DNA from 2 places in the Clostridium kluyveri DSM 555 genome. Region 1 is predicted to be linked to the other one. Evidence: riboswitches for the same ligand, from Rfam matches in the RefSeq annotation. Region 1 holds a riboswitch; the other holds the start of a gene.

The links. Region 1 has a riboswitch for S-adenosylmethionine ahead of metK (methionine adenosyltransferase). Riboswitches for the same ligand answer to the same signal wherever they lie in the genome.
Region 2: another riboswitch for S-adenosylmethionine. It lies ahead of CKL_RS02580 (NifB/NifX family molybdenum-iron cluster-binding protein); the one in region 1 lies ahead of metK (methionine adenosyltransferase).

The regions. Positions count from the first base shown of each region.
Region 1 is NC_009706.1:3,716,674-3,720,409, forward strand. It holds gene CKL_RS17865 (nitrogenase component 1) at 1-101, shown strand, start outside; gene CKL_RS17870 (ABC transporter substrate-binding protein) at 143-1,246, shown strand; gene metK (methionine adenosyltransferase) at 1,322-2,497, opposite strand; SAM riboswitch class I at 2,566-2,671, opposite strand; tRNA gene CKL_RS17880 (tRNA-Tyr) at 2,747-2,831, opposite strand; tRNA gene CKL_RS17885 (tRNA-Thr) at 2,837-2,912, opposite strand; tRNA gene CKL_RS17890 (tRNA-Val) at 2,933-3,008, opposite strand; tRNA gene CKL_RS17895 (tRNA-Tyr) at 3,018-3,102, opposite strand; tRNA gene CKL_RS17900 (tRNA-Thr) at 3,108-3,183, opposite strand; gene yyaC (spore protease YyaC) at 3,593-3,736, shown strand, end outside.
Region 2 is NC_009706.1:501,326-505,061, forward strand. It holds gene CKL_RS02565 (ATP-binding cassette domain-containing protein) at 1-652, shown strand, start outside; gene CKL_RS20565 (hypothetical protein) at 697-864, shown strand; gene CKL_RS02575 (putative ABC transporter permease) at 957-1,418, shown strand; SAM riboswitch class I at 1,752-1,859, shown strand; gene CKL_RS02580 (NifB/NifX family molybdenum-iron cluster-binding protein) at 2,168-2,608, shown strand; partial or broken gene CKL_RS19655 (PLP-dependent cysteine synthase family protein) at 2,624-3,295, shown strand; gene CKL_RS02590 (nitrogenase component 1) at 3,537-3,736, shown strand, end outside.

The DNA.
Region 1 (3,736 bases):
CTATTTCAGATAGGTTGATACTCAATAAAAGTTATGTTGGATATGAAGGAGGACTAGCTTTTATAGAAGATATTTTTTCCTGCATATTAAGAGGATTATAAATCAAAAAAATATTACAATAAAATAATAAAGGAGAGCTAATATGAAAAAAACAAATTCAAAAATTCTAATTTTATTTACAGTAATTACAGTTATGCTCATGTCAATTATTAGTACAGGCTGTGGAAATGAAAAAAATAGTACATCCACCAAACAAGAAAATTCAACATCCTCAACCAGAAAAATAGTTGATGGTACTGGTAAAACAGTCACAATACCCTATGAGGTTACTAGAATAGCTGCATCTGGAGCTTTAAATCAGATAGTTTTAATACTTGGTGGAGCAGATAAATTGGTGGCAACGGCCCAAGTGGTTCAAACAGGTTTTTTTCCTAAAGTTTATCCTAGAATAACAGAAATTCCCGCTGCCTACACAGGTTCAGGCCCTGGAACTTTAAACATGGAGACTTTACTTAAAGCAAATCCACAAGTAGTTTTTGGTACATTTACTCAAACTGAACAAGAAAGACTACAAAAAGCTAACATAGCTTTTCTAGGACTAAAATTAGAAACTCCTGAAGATATAAAAAATACTATTACTATGGTTGGAAAAGTACTTGGAGAAAGCGGTGAAGAGAAAGCTAAAAAATTTAATGAATACTATGATAATAATATAAAATATGTTAGTGAAAAAACTAAGTCTAGTGAAAAAGTTAAAGTATTTGTTGCCAGCGGTACCCCAAAAGGGTCACTTACCACAAATGGTCCTAATGATATAAATACTTCCTACATAGAAGCTGCTGGAGGTATAAATATAGCCGCAGAAAATATTTCTAAAGAATCTAGTACTAGCAATGAAGGTACTAGTGTTGATTTTGAGTTTCTATACAAAAATCAGCCAGATGTGATTATAGCCACAAGTAAAAACACTTATGATTATATCATGGACACAAGCAGTTCAAATCAGTGGCAATCTCTAACAGCTGTAAAAAATAAACAAGTTTATCTTAATCCTAAAGGAGTATATTTATGGTCTGTAAGAAGTGCAGAAGGTGCATTACAACCCTTATGGCTAGCCAAAAATCTCCATCCTGACTTATTTAATGATTTAGATATTAAACAAAAAGTAAAAGAATTTTACAAAAATTATTATTATTATGATCTATCAGATAACAACCTAGAGGATATATTAAATCCAAAAAAATAAATATGCATTATAGATACCTATTCAAAATAATTAAAATAAAAAACTCTGTACTATAATTATACAGAGTTTTTATTGTTAAAGATAATTCTTTATATCATTAACCTTATTTAATTTTTCCCAAGGTAAGTCTATATCAGTTCTTCCAAAGTGTCCATAAGCTGCGGCCTGTCTGTATATAGGTCTTCTTAGCTCTAATTCTCTTATTATTACTGCTGGCCTTAAATCAAACACCTTATTTACTATATCAACTATCTTCTTCTCAGATATCTTTTCAGTGCCAAAGGTATCCACATTTATTGAAACAGGTTCTGCTACGCCTATAGCATAAGCAATCTGTATTTCCAACTTATCAGCAACTCCTGCAGCAACTAAATTTTTAGCTACCCATCTAGCAGCATAAGCAGCAGATCTATCAACCTTAGTAGGATCCTTTCCGGAAAATGCTCCTCCACCGTGTCTTCCGTAACCACCATAGGTATCAACTATTATTTTTCTTCCTGTAAGCCCAGAGTCTCCTTGCGGACCTCCAACTACAAATCTTCCTGTTGGATTTATAAAATATTTAGTATTAGAGTCTAAAAATTCCGGTGGAACAACAGGTTCTATAACATTTTTTATTATATCTCTTTCAATTTGTTCTTTGGTGACAAATTCGTCATGTTGGGTAGACACCACTATTGTGTCTACTCTAACTGGCTTATTCTCCTCATATTCTATAGTAACCTGTGTCTTTCCATCAGGTCTTAAATAATCCAATGTACCTTCTTTTCTAACTTGTGATAATCTCTTTGAAAGCTTATGAGCCAAGTTTATGGGCATAGGCATATACTCTGGAGTTTCATTTGTTGCAAATCCGAACATCATACCCTGATCTCCAGCCCCTATAGCATCCACCTTTTCCATCTTGCCTACTTTAGCTTCTAAAGATTCATTAACTCCCATAGCTATATCTAAGGATTGTTCATCAATTGAACTAAGTACTGCACAAGTGTCACAATCAAATCCATATTTAGCCCTAGTATATCCTATTTCCCTTATGGTTTTTCTAACTATTTTAGGGATATCAATATAACAATTAGTAGATATTTCCCCCATAACCAAAACCATACCTGTAGTAGTTGCAGTCTCACATGCCACTCTCCCCTGAGGATCCTGTTCCAAAATAGCATCTAAGATAGCATCTGAAATTTGATCGCACATTTTATCAGGATGTCCTTCCGTAACTGATTCAGATGTAAACAGCTTTCTCATTCTTAATACCTCCCTCTATAAAATAAAAAAACCACTTCAATAAGAAGAGGTTAAATAAATTAACTACTCTCTTATCTTGCAGCCTTTAAAACTGCTGGAATTGGCACCTTAATGATTAAAGCACTGGTTGCCGGGCTTCACAGGGCCTTTTCCCTCCACCTCTCTTGATAAGAGCTTCATATAATAAATTTTATTAGTTATGAAAACAACAAATTAAGTAAAATAAAAAACACCCAAAAGTGCCTTTTATGGTGGAGGAAGATGGATTCGAACCATCGAAGTCACTGACAACAGATTTACAGTCTGCCCCCTTTGGCCACTCGGGAATTCCTCCGCATTTGGTGCTGGCAGTAGGCTTCGAACCCACGACCTACTGATTACAAGTCAGTTGCTCTACCTGCTGAGCTATGCCAGCTTATTTTATTATTAGATAAATGGTGGGCACAACAGGGATCGAACCTGTGACCCCCTGCTTGTAAGGCAGATGCTCTCCCAGCTGAGCTATGCGCCCCAATTTTTATGGTGGAGGAAGATGGATTCGAACCATCGAAGTCACTGACAACAGATTTACAGTCTGCCCCCTTTGGCCACTCGGGAATTCCTCCATATTTGGTGCTGGCAGTAGGCTTCGAACCCACGACCTACTGATTACAAGTCAGTTGCTCTACCTGCTGAGCTATGCCAGCTTATTCTTTAACTATGTATTTTATAGAATACAAACACACATGCCTAACGTAGATTAGTATACATTCTCATTCATTTATTTTCAAACCTACTATACCCGTATAATATAATATTAAAGGTTTATTGCTCCATATTTCTTTAGATTTCTTTGAAAATCATATGTATATGGTTGAAATTTAATATTTTACCGCTTCTCATCATATACATTATATATAATGTTCTCTATGAAATTATTTATAGATTCAGGTGGAAGTTTGTTCATAAATAATGCTTGCCTCCATCTGAACCTTAAAAGAACTTATCCATGATACAGCAGTGCTATCCCCCCATTTTAAAGAAACCGGGCATTAGCTGACTGCTCCCTTTGGATAAAAACATTTATAGAGTTATACATAAAGGAAGGTGAATATATTGAATAGAGTAAAAGTCAATTATAAAAATCCTTTGTCCTATCATGAACTTGCCTATTTTCTAAAGAATTATATTGATAAAGATAGTGTTATTGTATGTATTGGTACCGATAGATATATAGGAGACTGTTTAGGTCCTTTAGTA
Region 2 (3,736 bases), 750 kb from region 1:
AGGAAAAAGTCGTCTGCTGGCGGATATAGAATATATGGCTCAAAAGGATACACCTACAGGCAGACAAATACTTATAAATGATAAAGTACCGGATATATCAAATCGCTTTTCTTCAGAAGGAAAATTGGTGGCACAGCTTTCTCAAAACATGAATTTTGTAATGGATGTTACAGTAGGTGAATTTTTGACTATGCATTCAAAGTGCAGGAAAAATTATGGTTCAGAAGAGATAGTGGATAGTATAATTAAAAAAGCCAATGAACTTTCAGGGGAAAAATTTTCTTATTATACTCCTTTAACTGCTTTAAGTGGAGGACAGTCCAGGGCTCTCATGATTGCAGATACTGCCTATTTAAGTACATCTCCTATAGTTTTGATTGATGAAATAGAAAATGCGGGTATAGACAGAAAAAAGGCACTGGATGCTCTAATTAAAAAAGAAAAAATAGTACTTATGGCCACCCATGATCCAATTTTAATACTTATGTCAATTAAGCGCATAATTATCAAAAATGGAGGAATAAGTAAAGTGATTTTTACAAGTCCTGAAGAAAAAAAAGTTCTTGAAAGTTTACAATCTATGGACAATAAAATATCATCATTGAGAAATTTATTGAGAAATGGTGATATTGTAGAGTCTATATCTTCATAATCAATTAACTTTTGCCTTTGATATACATAAAAAACTTTTCAAGAATGGAGAATATATCTTCTATATCCCAGCAGTATTCGGCAAGTACCCAGGGAATAGCGGCATCTTCAGGAGAAATAACATTATCGGTAAATAAATTTACTGATGTGGCAGGAGGTCTTAAAGAAATATCATATAAATTTGAAAGTGAAATAGATAAATTTAATATATAAACAGCATTCCTAACATAAAAAATTGATTTGGTGTATAAACTATAATATAGTTTAAAGAATAAGGTTTAAGCTAAAATAGTTGGAGGCTGAATATGATATCCTATAAGTATATAAATTTAAAAAAAGATTTAATCTTAATATTTATAATGGGCAGTATTTATATGATCCTAGAAGGCTTATGGCATGGATGGACACATATATCTATGCTGGTAGTAGGAGGTATATCGGCTTTCTTTATTGGGAAATTAAACGAAGGGCATGGCTTTTCTAATCGTAGGATGTGGGAACAATGTTTAATAGGCACCCTTATAATTTTAGTATTGGAATTTGTTTCAGGGGTCATTTTAAACATATGGCTTCAGTTTGAAATATGGGATTATTCTAATATCTGGGGAAATATTTTGGGACAGATATGTATTCCTTATGCTGTAATATGGTTTTTACTGGTCCCATTTAACATATATGTTGATGATTACTTAAGATATAAGTTTTTTGGAGAAAAAAAGCCAGAGAAACTTATAACAAATTACAAACGCTTATTTTTATATAAATAATAAAATTTGTAACTATTTATGAAAGCGTTGTATACAATATATAGAAAGCAATTTAAACTTAATCAGAATACAAAGTATGTTTTATACTTGTGATAAACTTTTAGATGAAAATGGAGTGCTGTGGGACTATTCTTTAAAGTGGTTTACAGCGCTCCACTTTTATATTAAAAAATCAGCAAAAAAATTTTTTAATATAAATAAAATTAGTGTCTCTTCTACAGTAGTTTTTATAAATTTAGTATTGACATAATAAAACATAATTAATATAATAAGCATATAATTGATTATTATAAATATTTAAAAAATAAATTGGCTGAAACTTAATACAGTATATTCTTATCAAGAGCGGCGGAGGGATAGGCCCTATGAAGTCCGACAACCGACATTTTGTGCATCGGTGTCAATTCCTACAGAGTGTGTTAATACTCTGAAAGATAAGAAAAGTAGAAATCTTATAAAATTGTTTTGTTAATAGAGGCTATTTTTCTTATATAGGAATTATAGTCTTTTTTTGTTAGCTAGAAAATACTTTTGTAGAAAATGTTATAGAGCATAGAAGATTCACTTTAAAATGGTTGACTAGGAAACTAGAGGCTATATTTTTCTTATTGGAGAATATAGCCTCTTTTTGAAAAGTATGGCTTCTTTTATTTTTAAAGTTTCTATATGGATTATATGGTGATTTCCAATATATTTAATTTATGAATTAGAGTGTTAAATACATTAACAAAGAAGGAGATGAAAGTATTATGGGATATAATATTGCAGTTGCTTCAACAGATGGAGTCAACATTGATAAACATTTTGGAGCTTCAAATTCTTTTTTCATAATAAAAGTAAATGATGATGGAACCTATGAGAATTTAGGAGAAAGATTAGTTGAGAAAAATCAAAGGAATAGTGTGAATTGTAGTTTATGTTCATCTAAACATTCTTGTGGTAACATTAATCCCAAGATTCAAAGAAAAATAGAAGCTATTTCTGATTGCAGATGCCTGTTATGTAGTAGATGCGGACCTAGTTCAGAAAAGCAATTGGGGAAAAATAACATTTCTGTATTTGGTATTAATATGAAACTTGATGAGGCGTTAAAAACGATAATAAGATATTACAAGAGAAGTGATGAACATAAATTATTGAAAGGTATAAAAAAACAGAAAATAAATTCTTTTCAAGGAAGAAGGTATTAAATAGGGAGTGATTACATGGGCAGATTTTCTACAAAGTTAACTGAATTGGTGGGAAATACACCATTATTACAGTTGACTGACTATAACAAAGAAAAAAAATAAGGGGTAATTTAATTGCAAAACTAGAATATTTTAATCCTCTAAGTTCAGTTAAAGATCGTATTGCTCTAGCTATGATAGAAGATGTTGAAGAAAAGGGATTAATAAATAAAGATACTGTAATTATTGAGCCTATAAGTGGTAATACAGGAATTGGCCTAGCGTTTGTAGCTGCTGCAAAGAGATATCATATTATCATAACCATGCCTGAAAGTATGAGTGATGAACGTAAAAAGCCATTGAAAGCATTAAATGTTGAACTAATACTAACACCCGCAAAAGATGGAATGAAAGGTGCAATAAGAAGGGCAGAAGAACTTTCTTTTCAAATTGAAAATTCATTTCAACCTCAGCAATAGGGACAATTACAGGGGTTAGTGAAGGATTAAAAGAAAAAAATCCTAATATAAAGATAATCGCAGTAGAGCCATATGATTCGCCAGTTTTATCTGGAGGAGTACCTGGTCCCCACAAATTGCAAAACGTCTAGAATTTAAAGGAAAAAATGTGGTAGTTCTATTGCCTGATACAGGAGAGAGATATCTGTCTACAGATCTCTTTGATAGAATGGATAAAATACAATTTTAAATTATAAAATATTAGTCAGCCAGATGGCAGATTGGAGGAAAGATGAGCAAGTTTGTTGACAGACCACGATACTCATGTGCACTAGGAGGTGTACTGTCTACATTAAGAGCTATTCCTAGAGCAATACCCATCATACATACAGCTTCAAGGTTGTGGCTATAATTTACACAATGCAACTAATTCTGGTTCAGCTTATCTAGGAGGAGGTTATTGTGGAGCAACATCCCTGCCTAGTACAAATGTGACGGAAAGGGATATTGTTTTTGGTGGAGAAAAAAGATTAAAGGAACAAATAGAAAGTACATTAGAGATAGAAGAAAGATTGAAAGCTGGTATTGCCTTTGGAGGAACGTGCGCCAATTTAAAAGATTGCTTGAATAAAGCATGTTTGAATAATGCAAATCGCAGTTTTTCTCAAACTTATGGATGCCAACATGGATT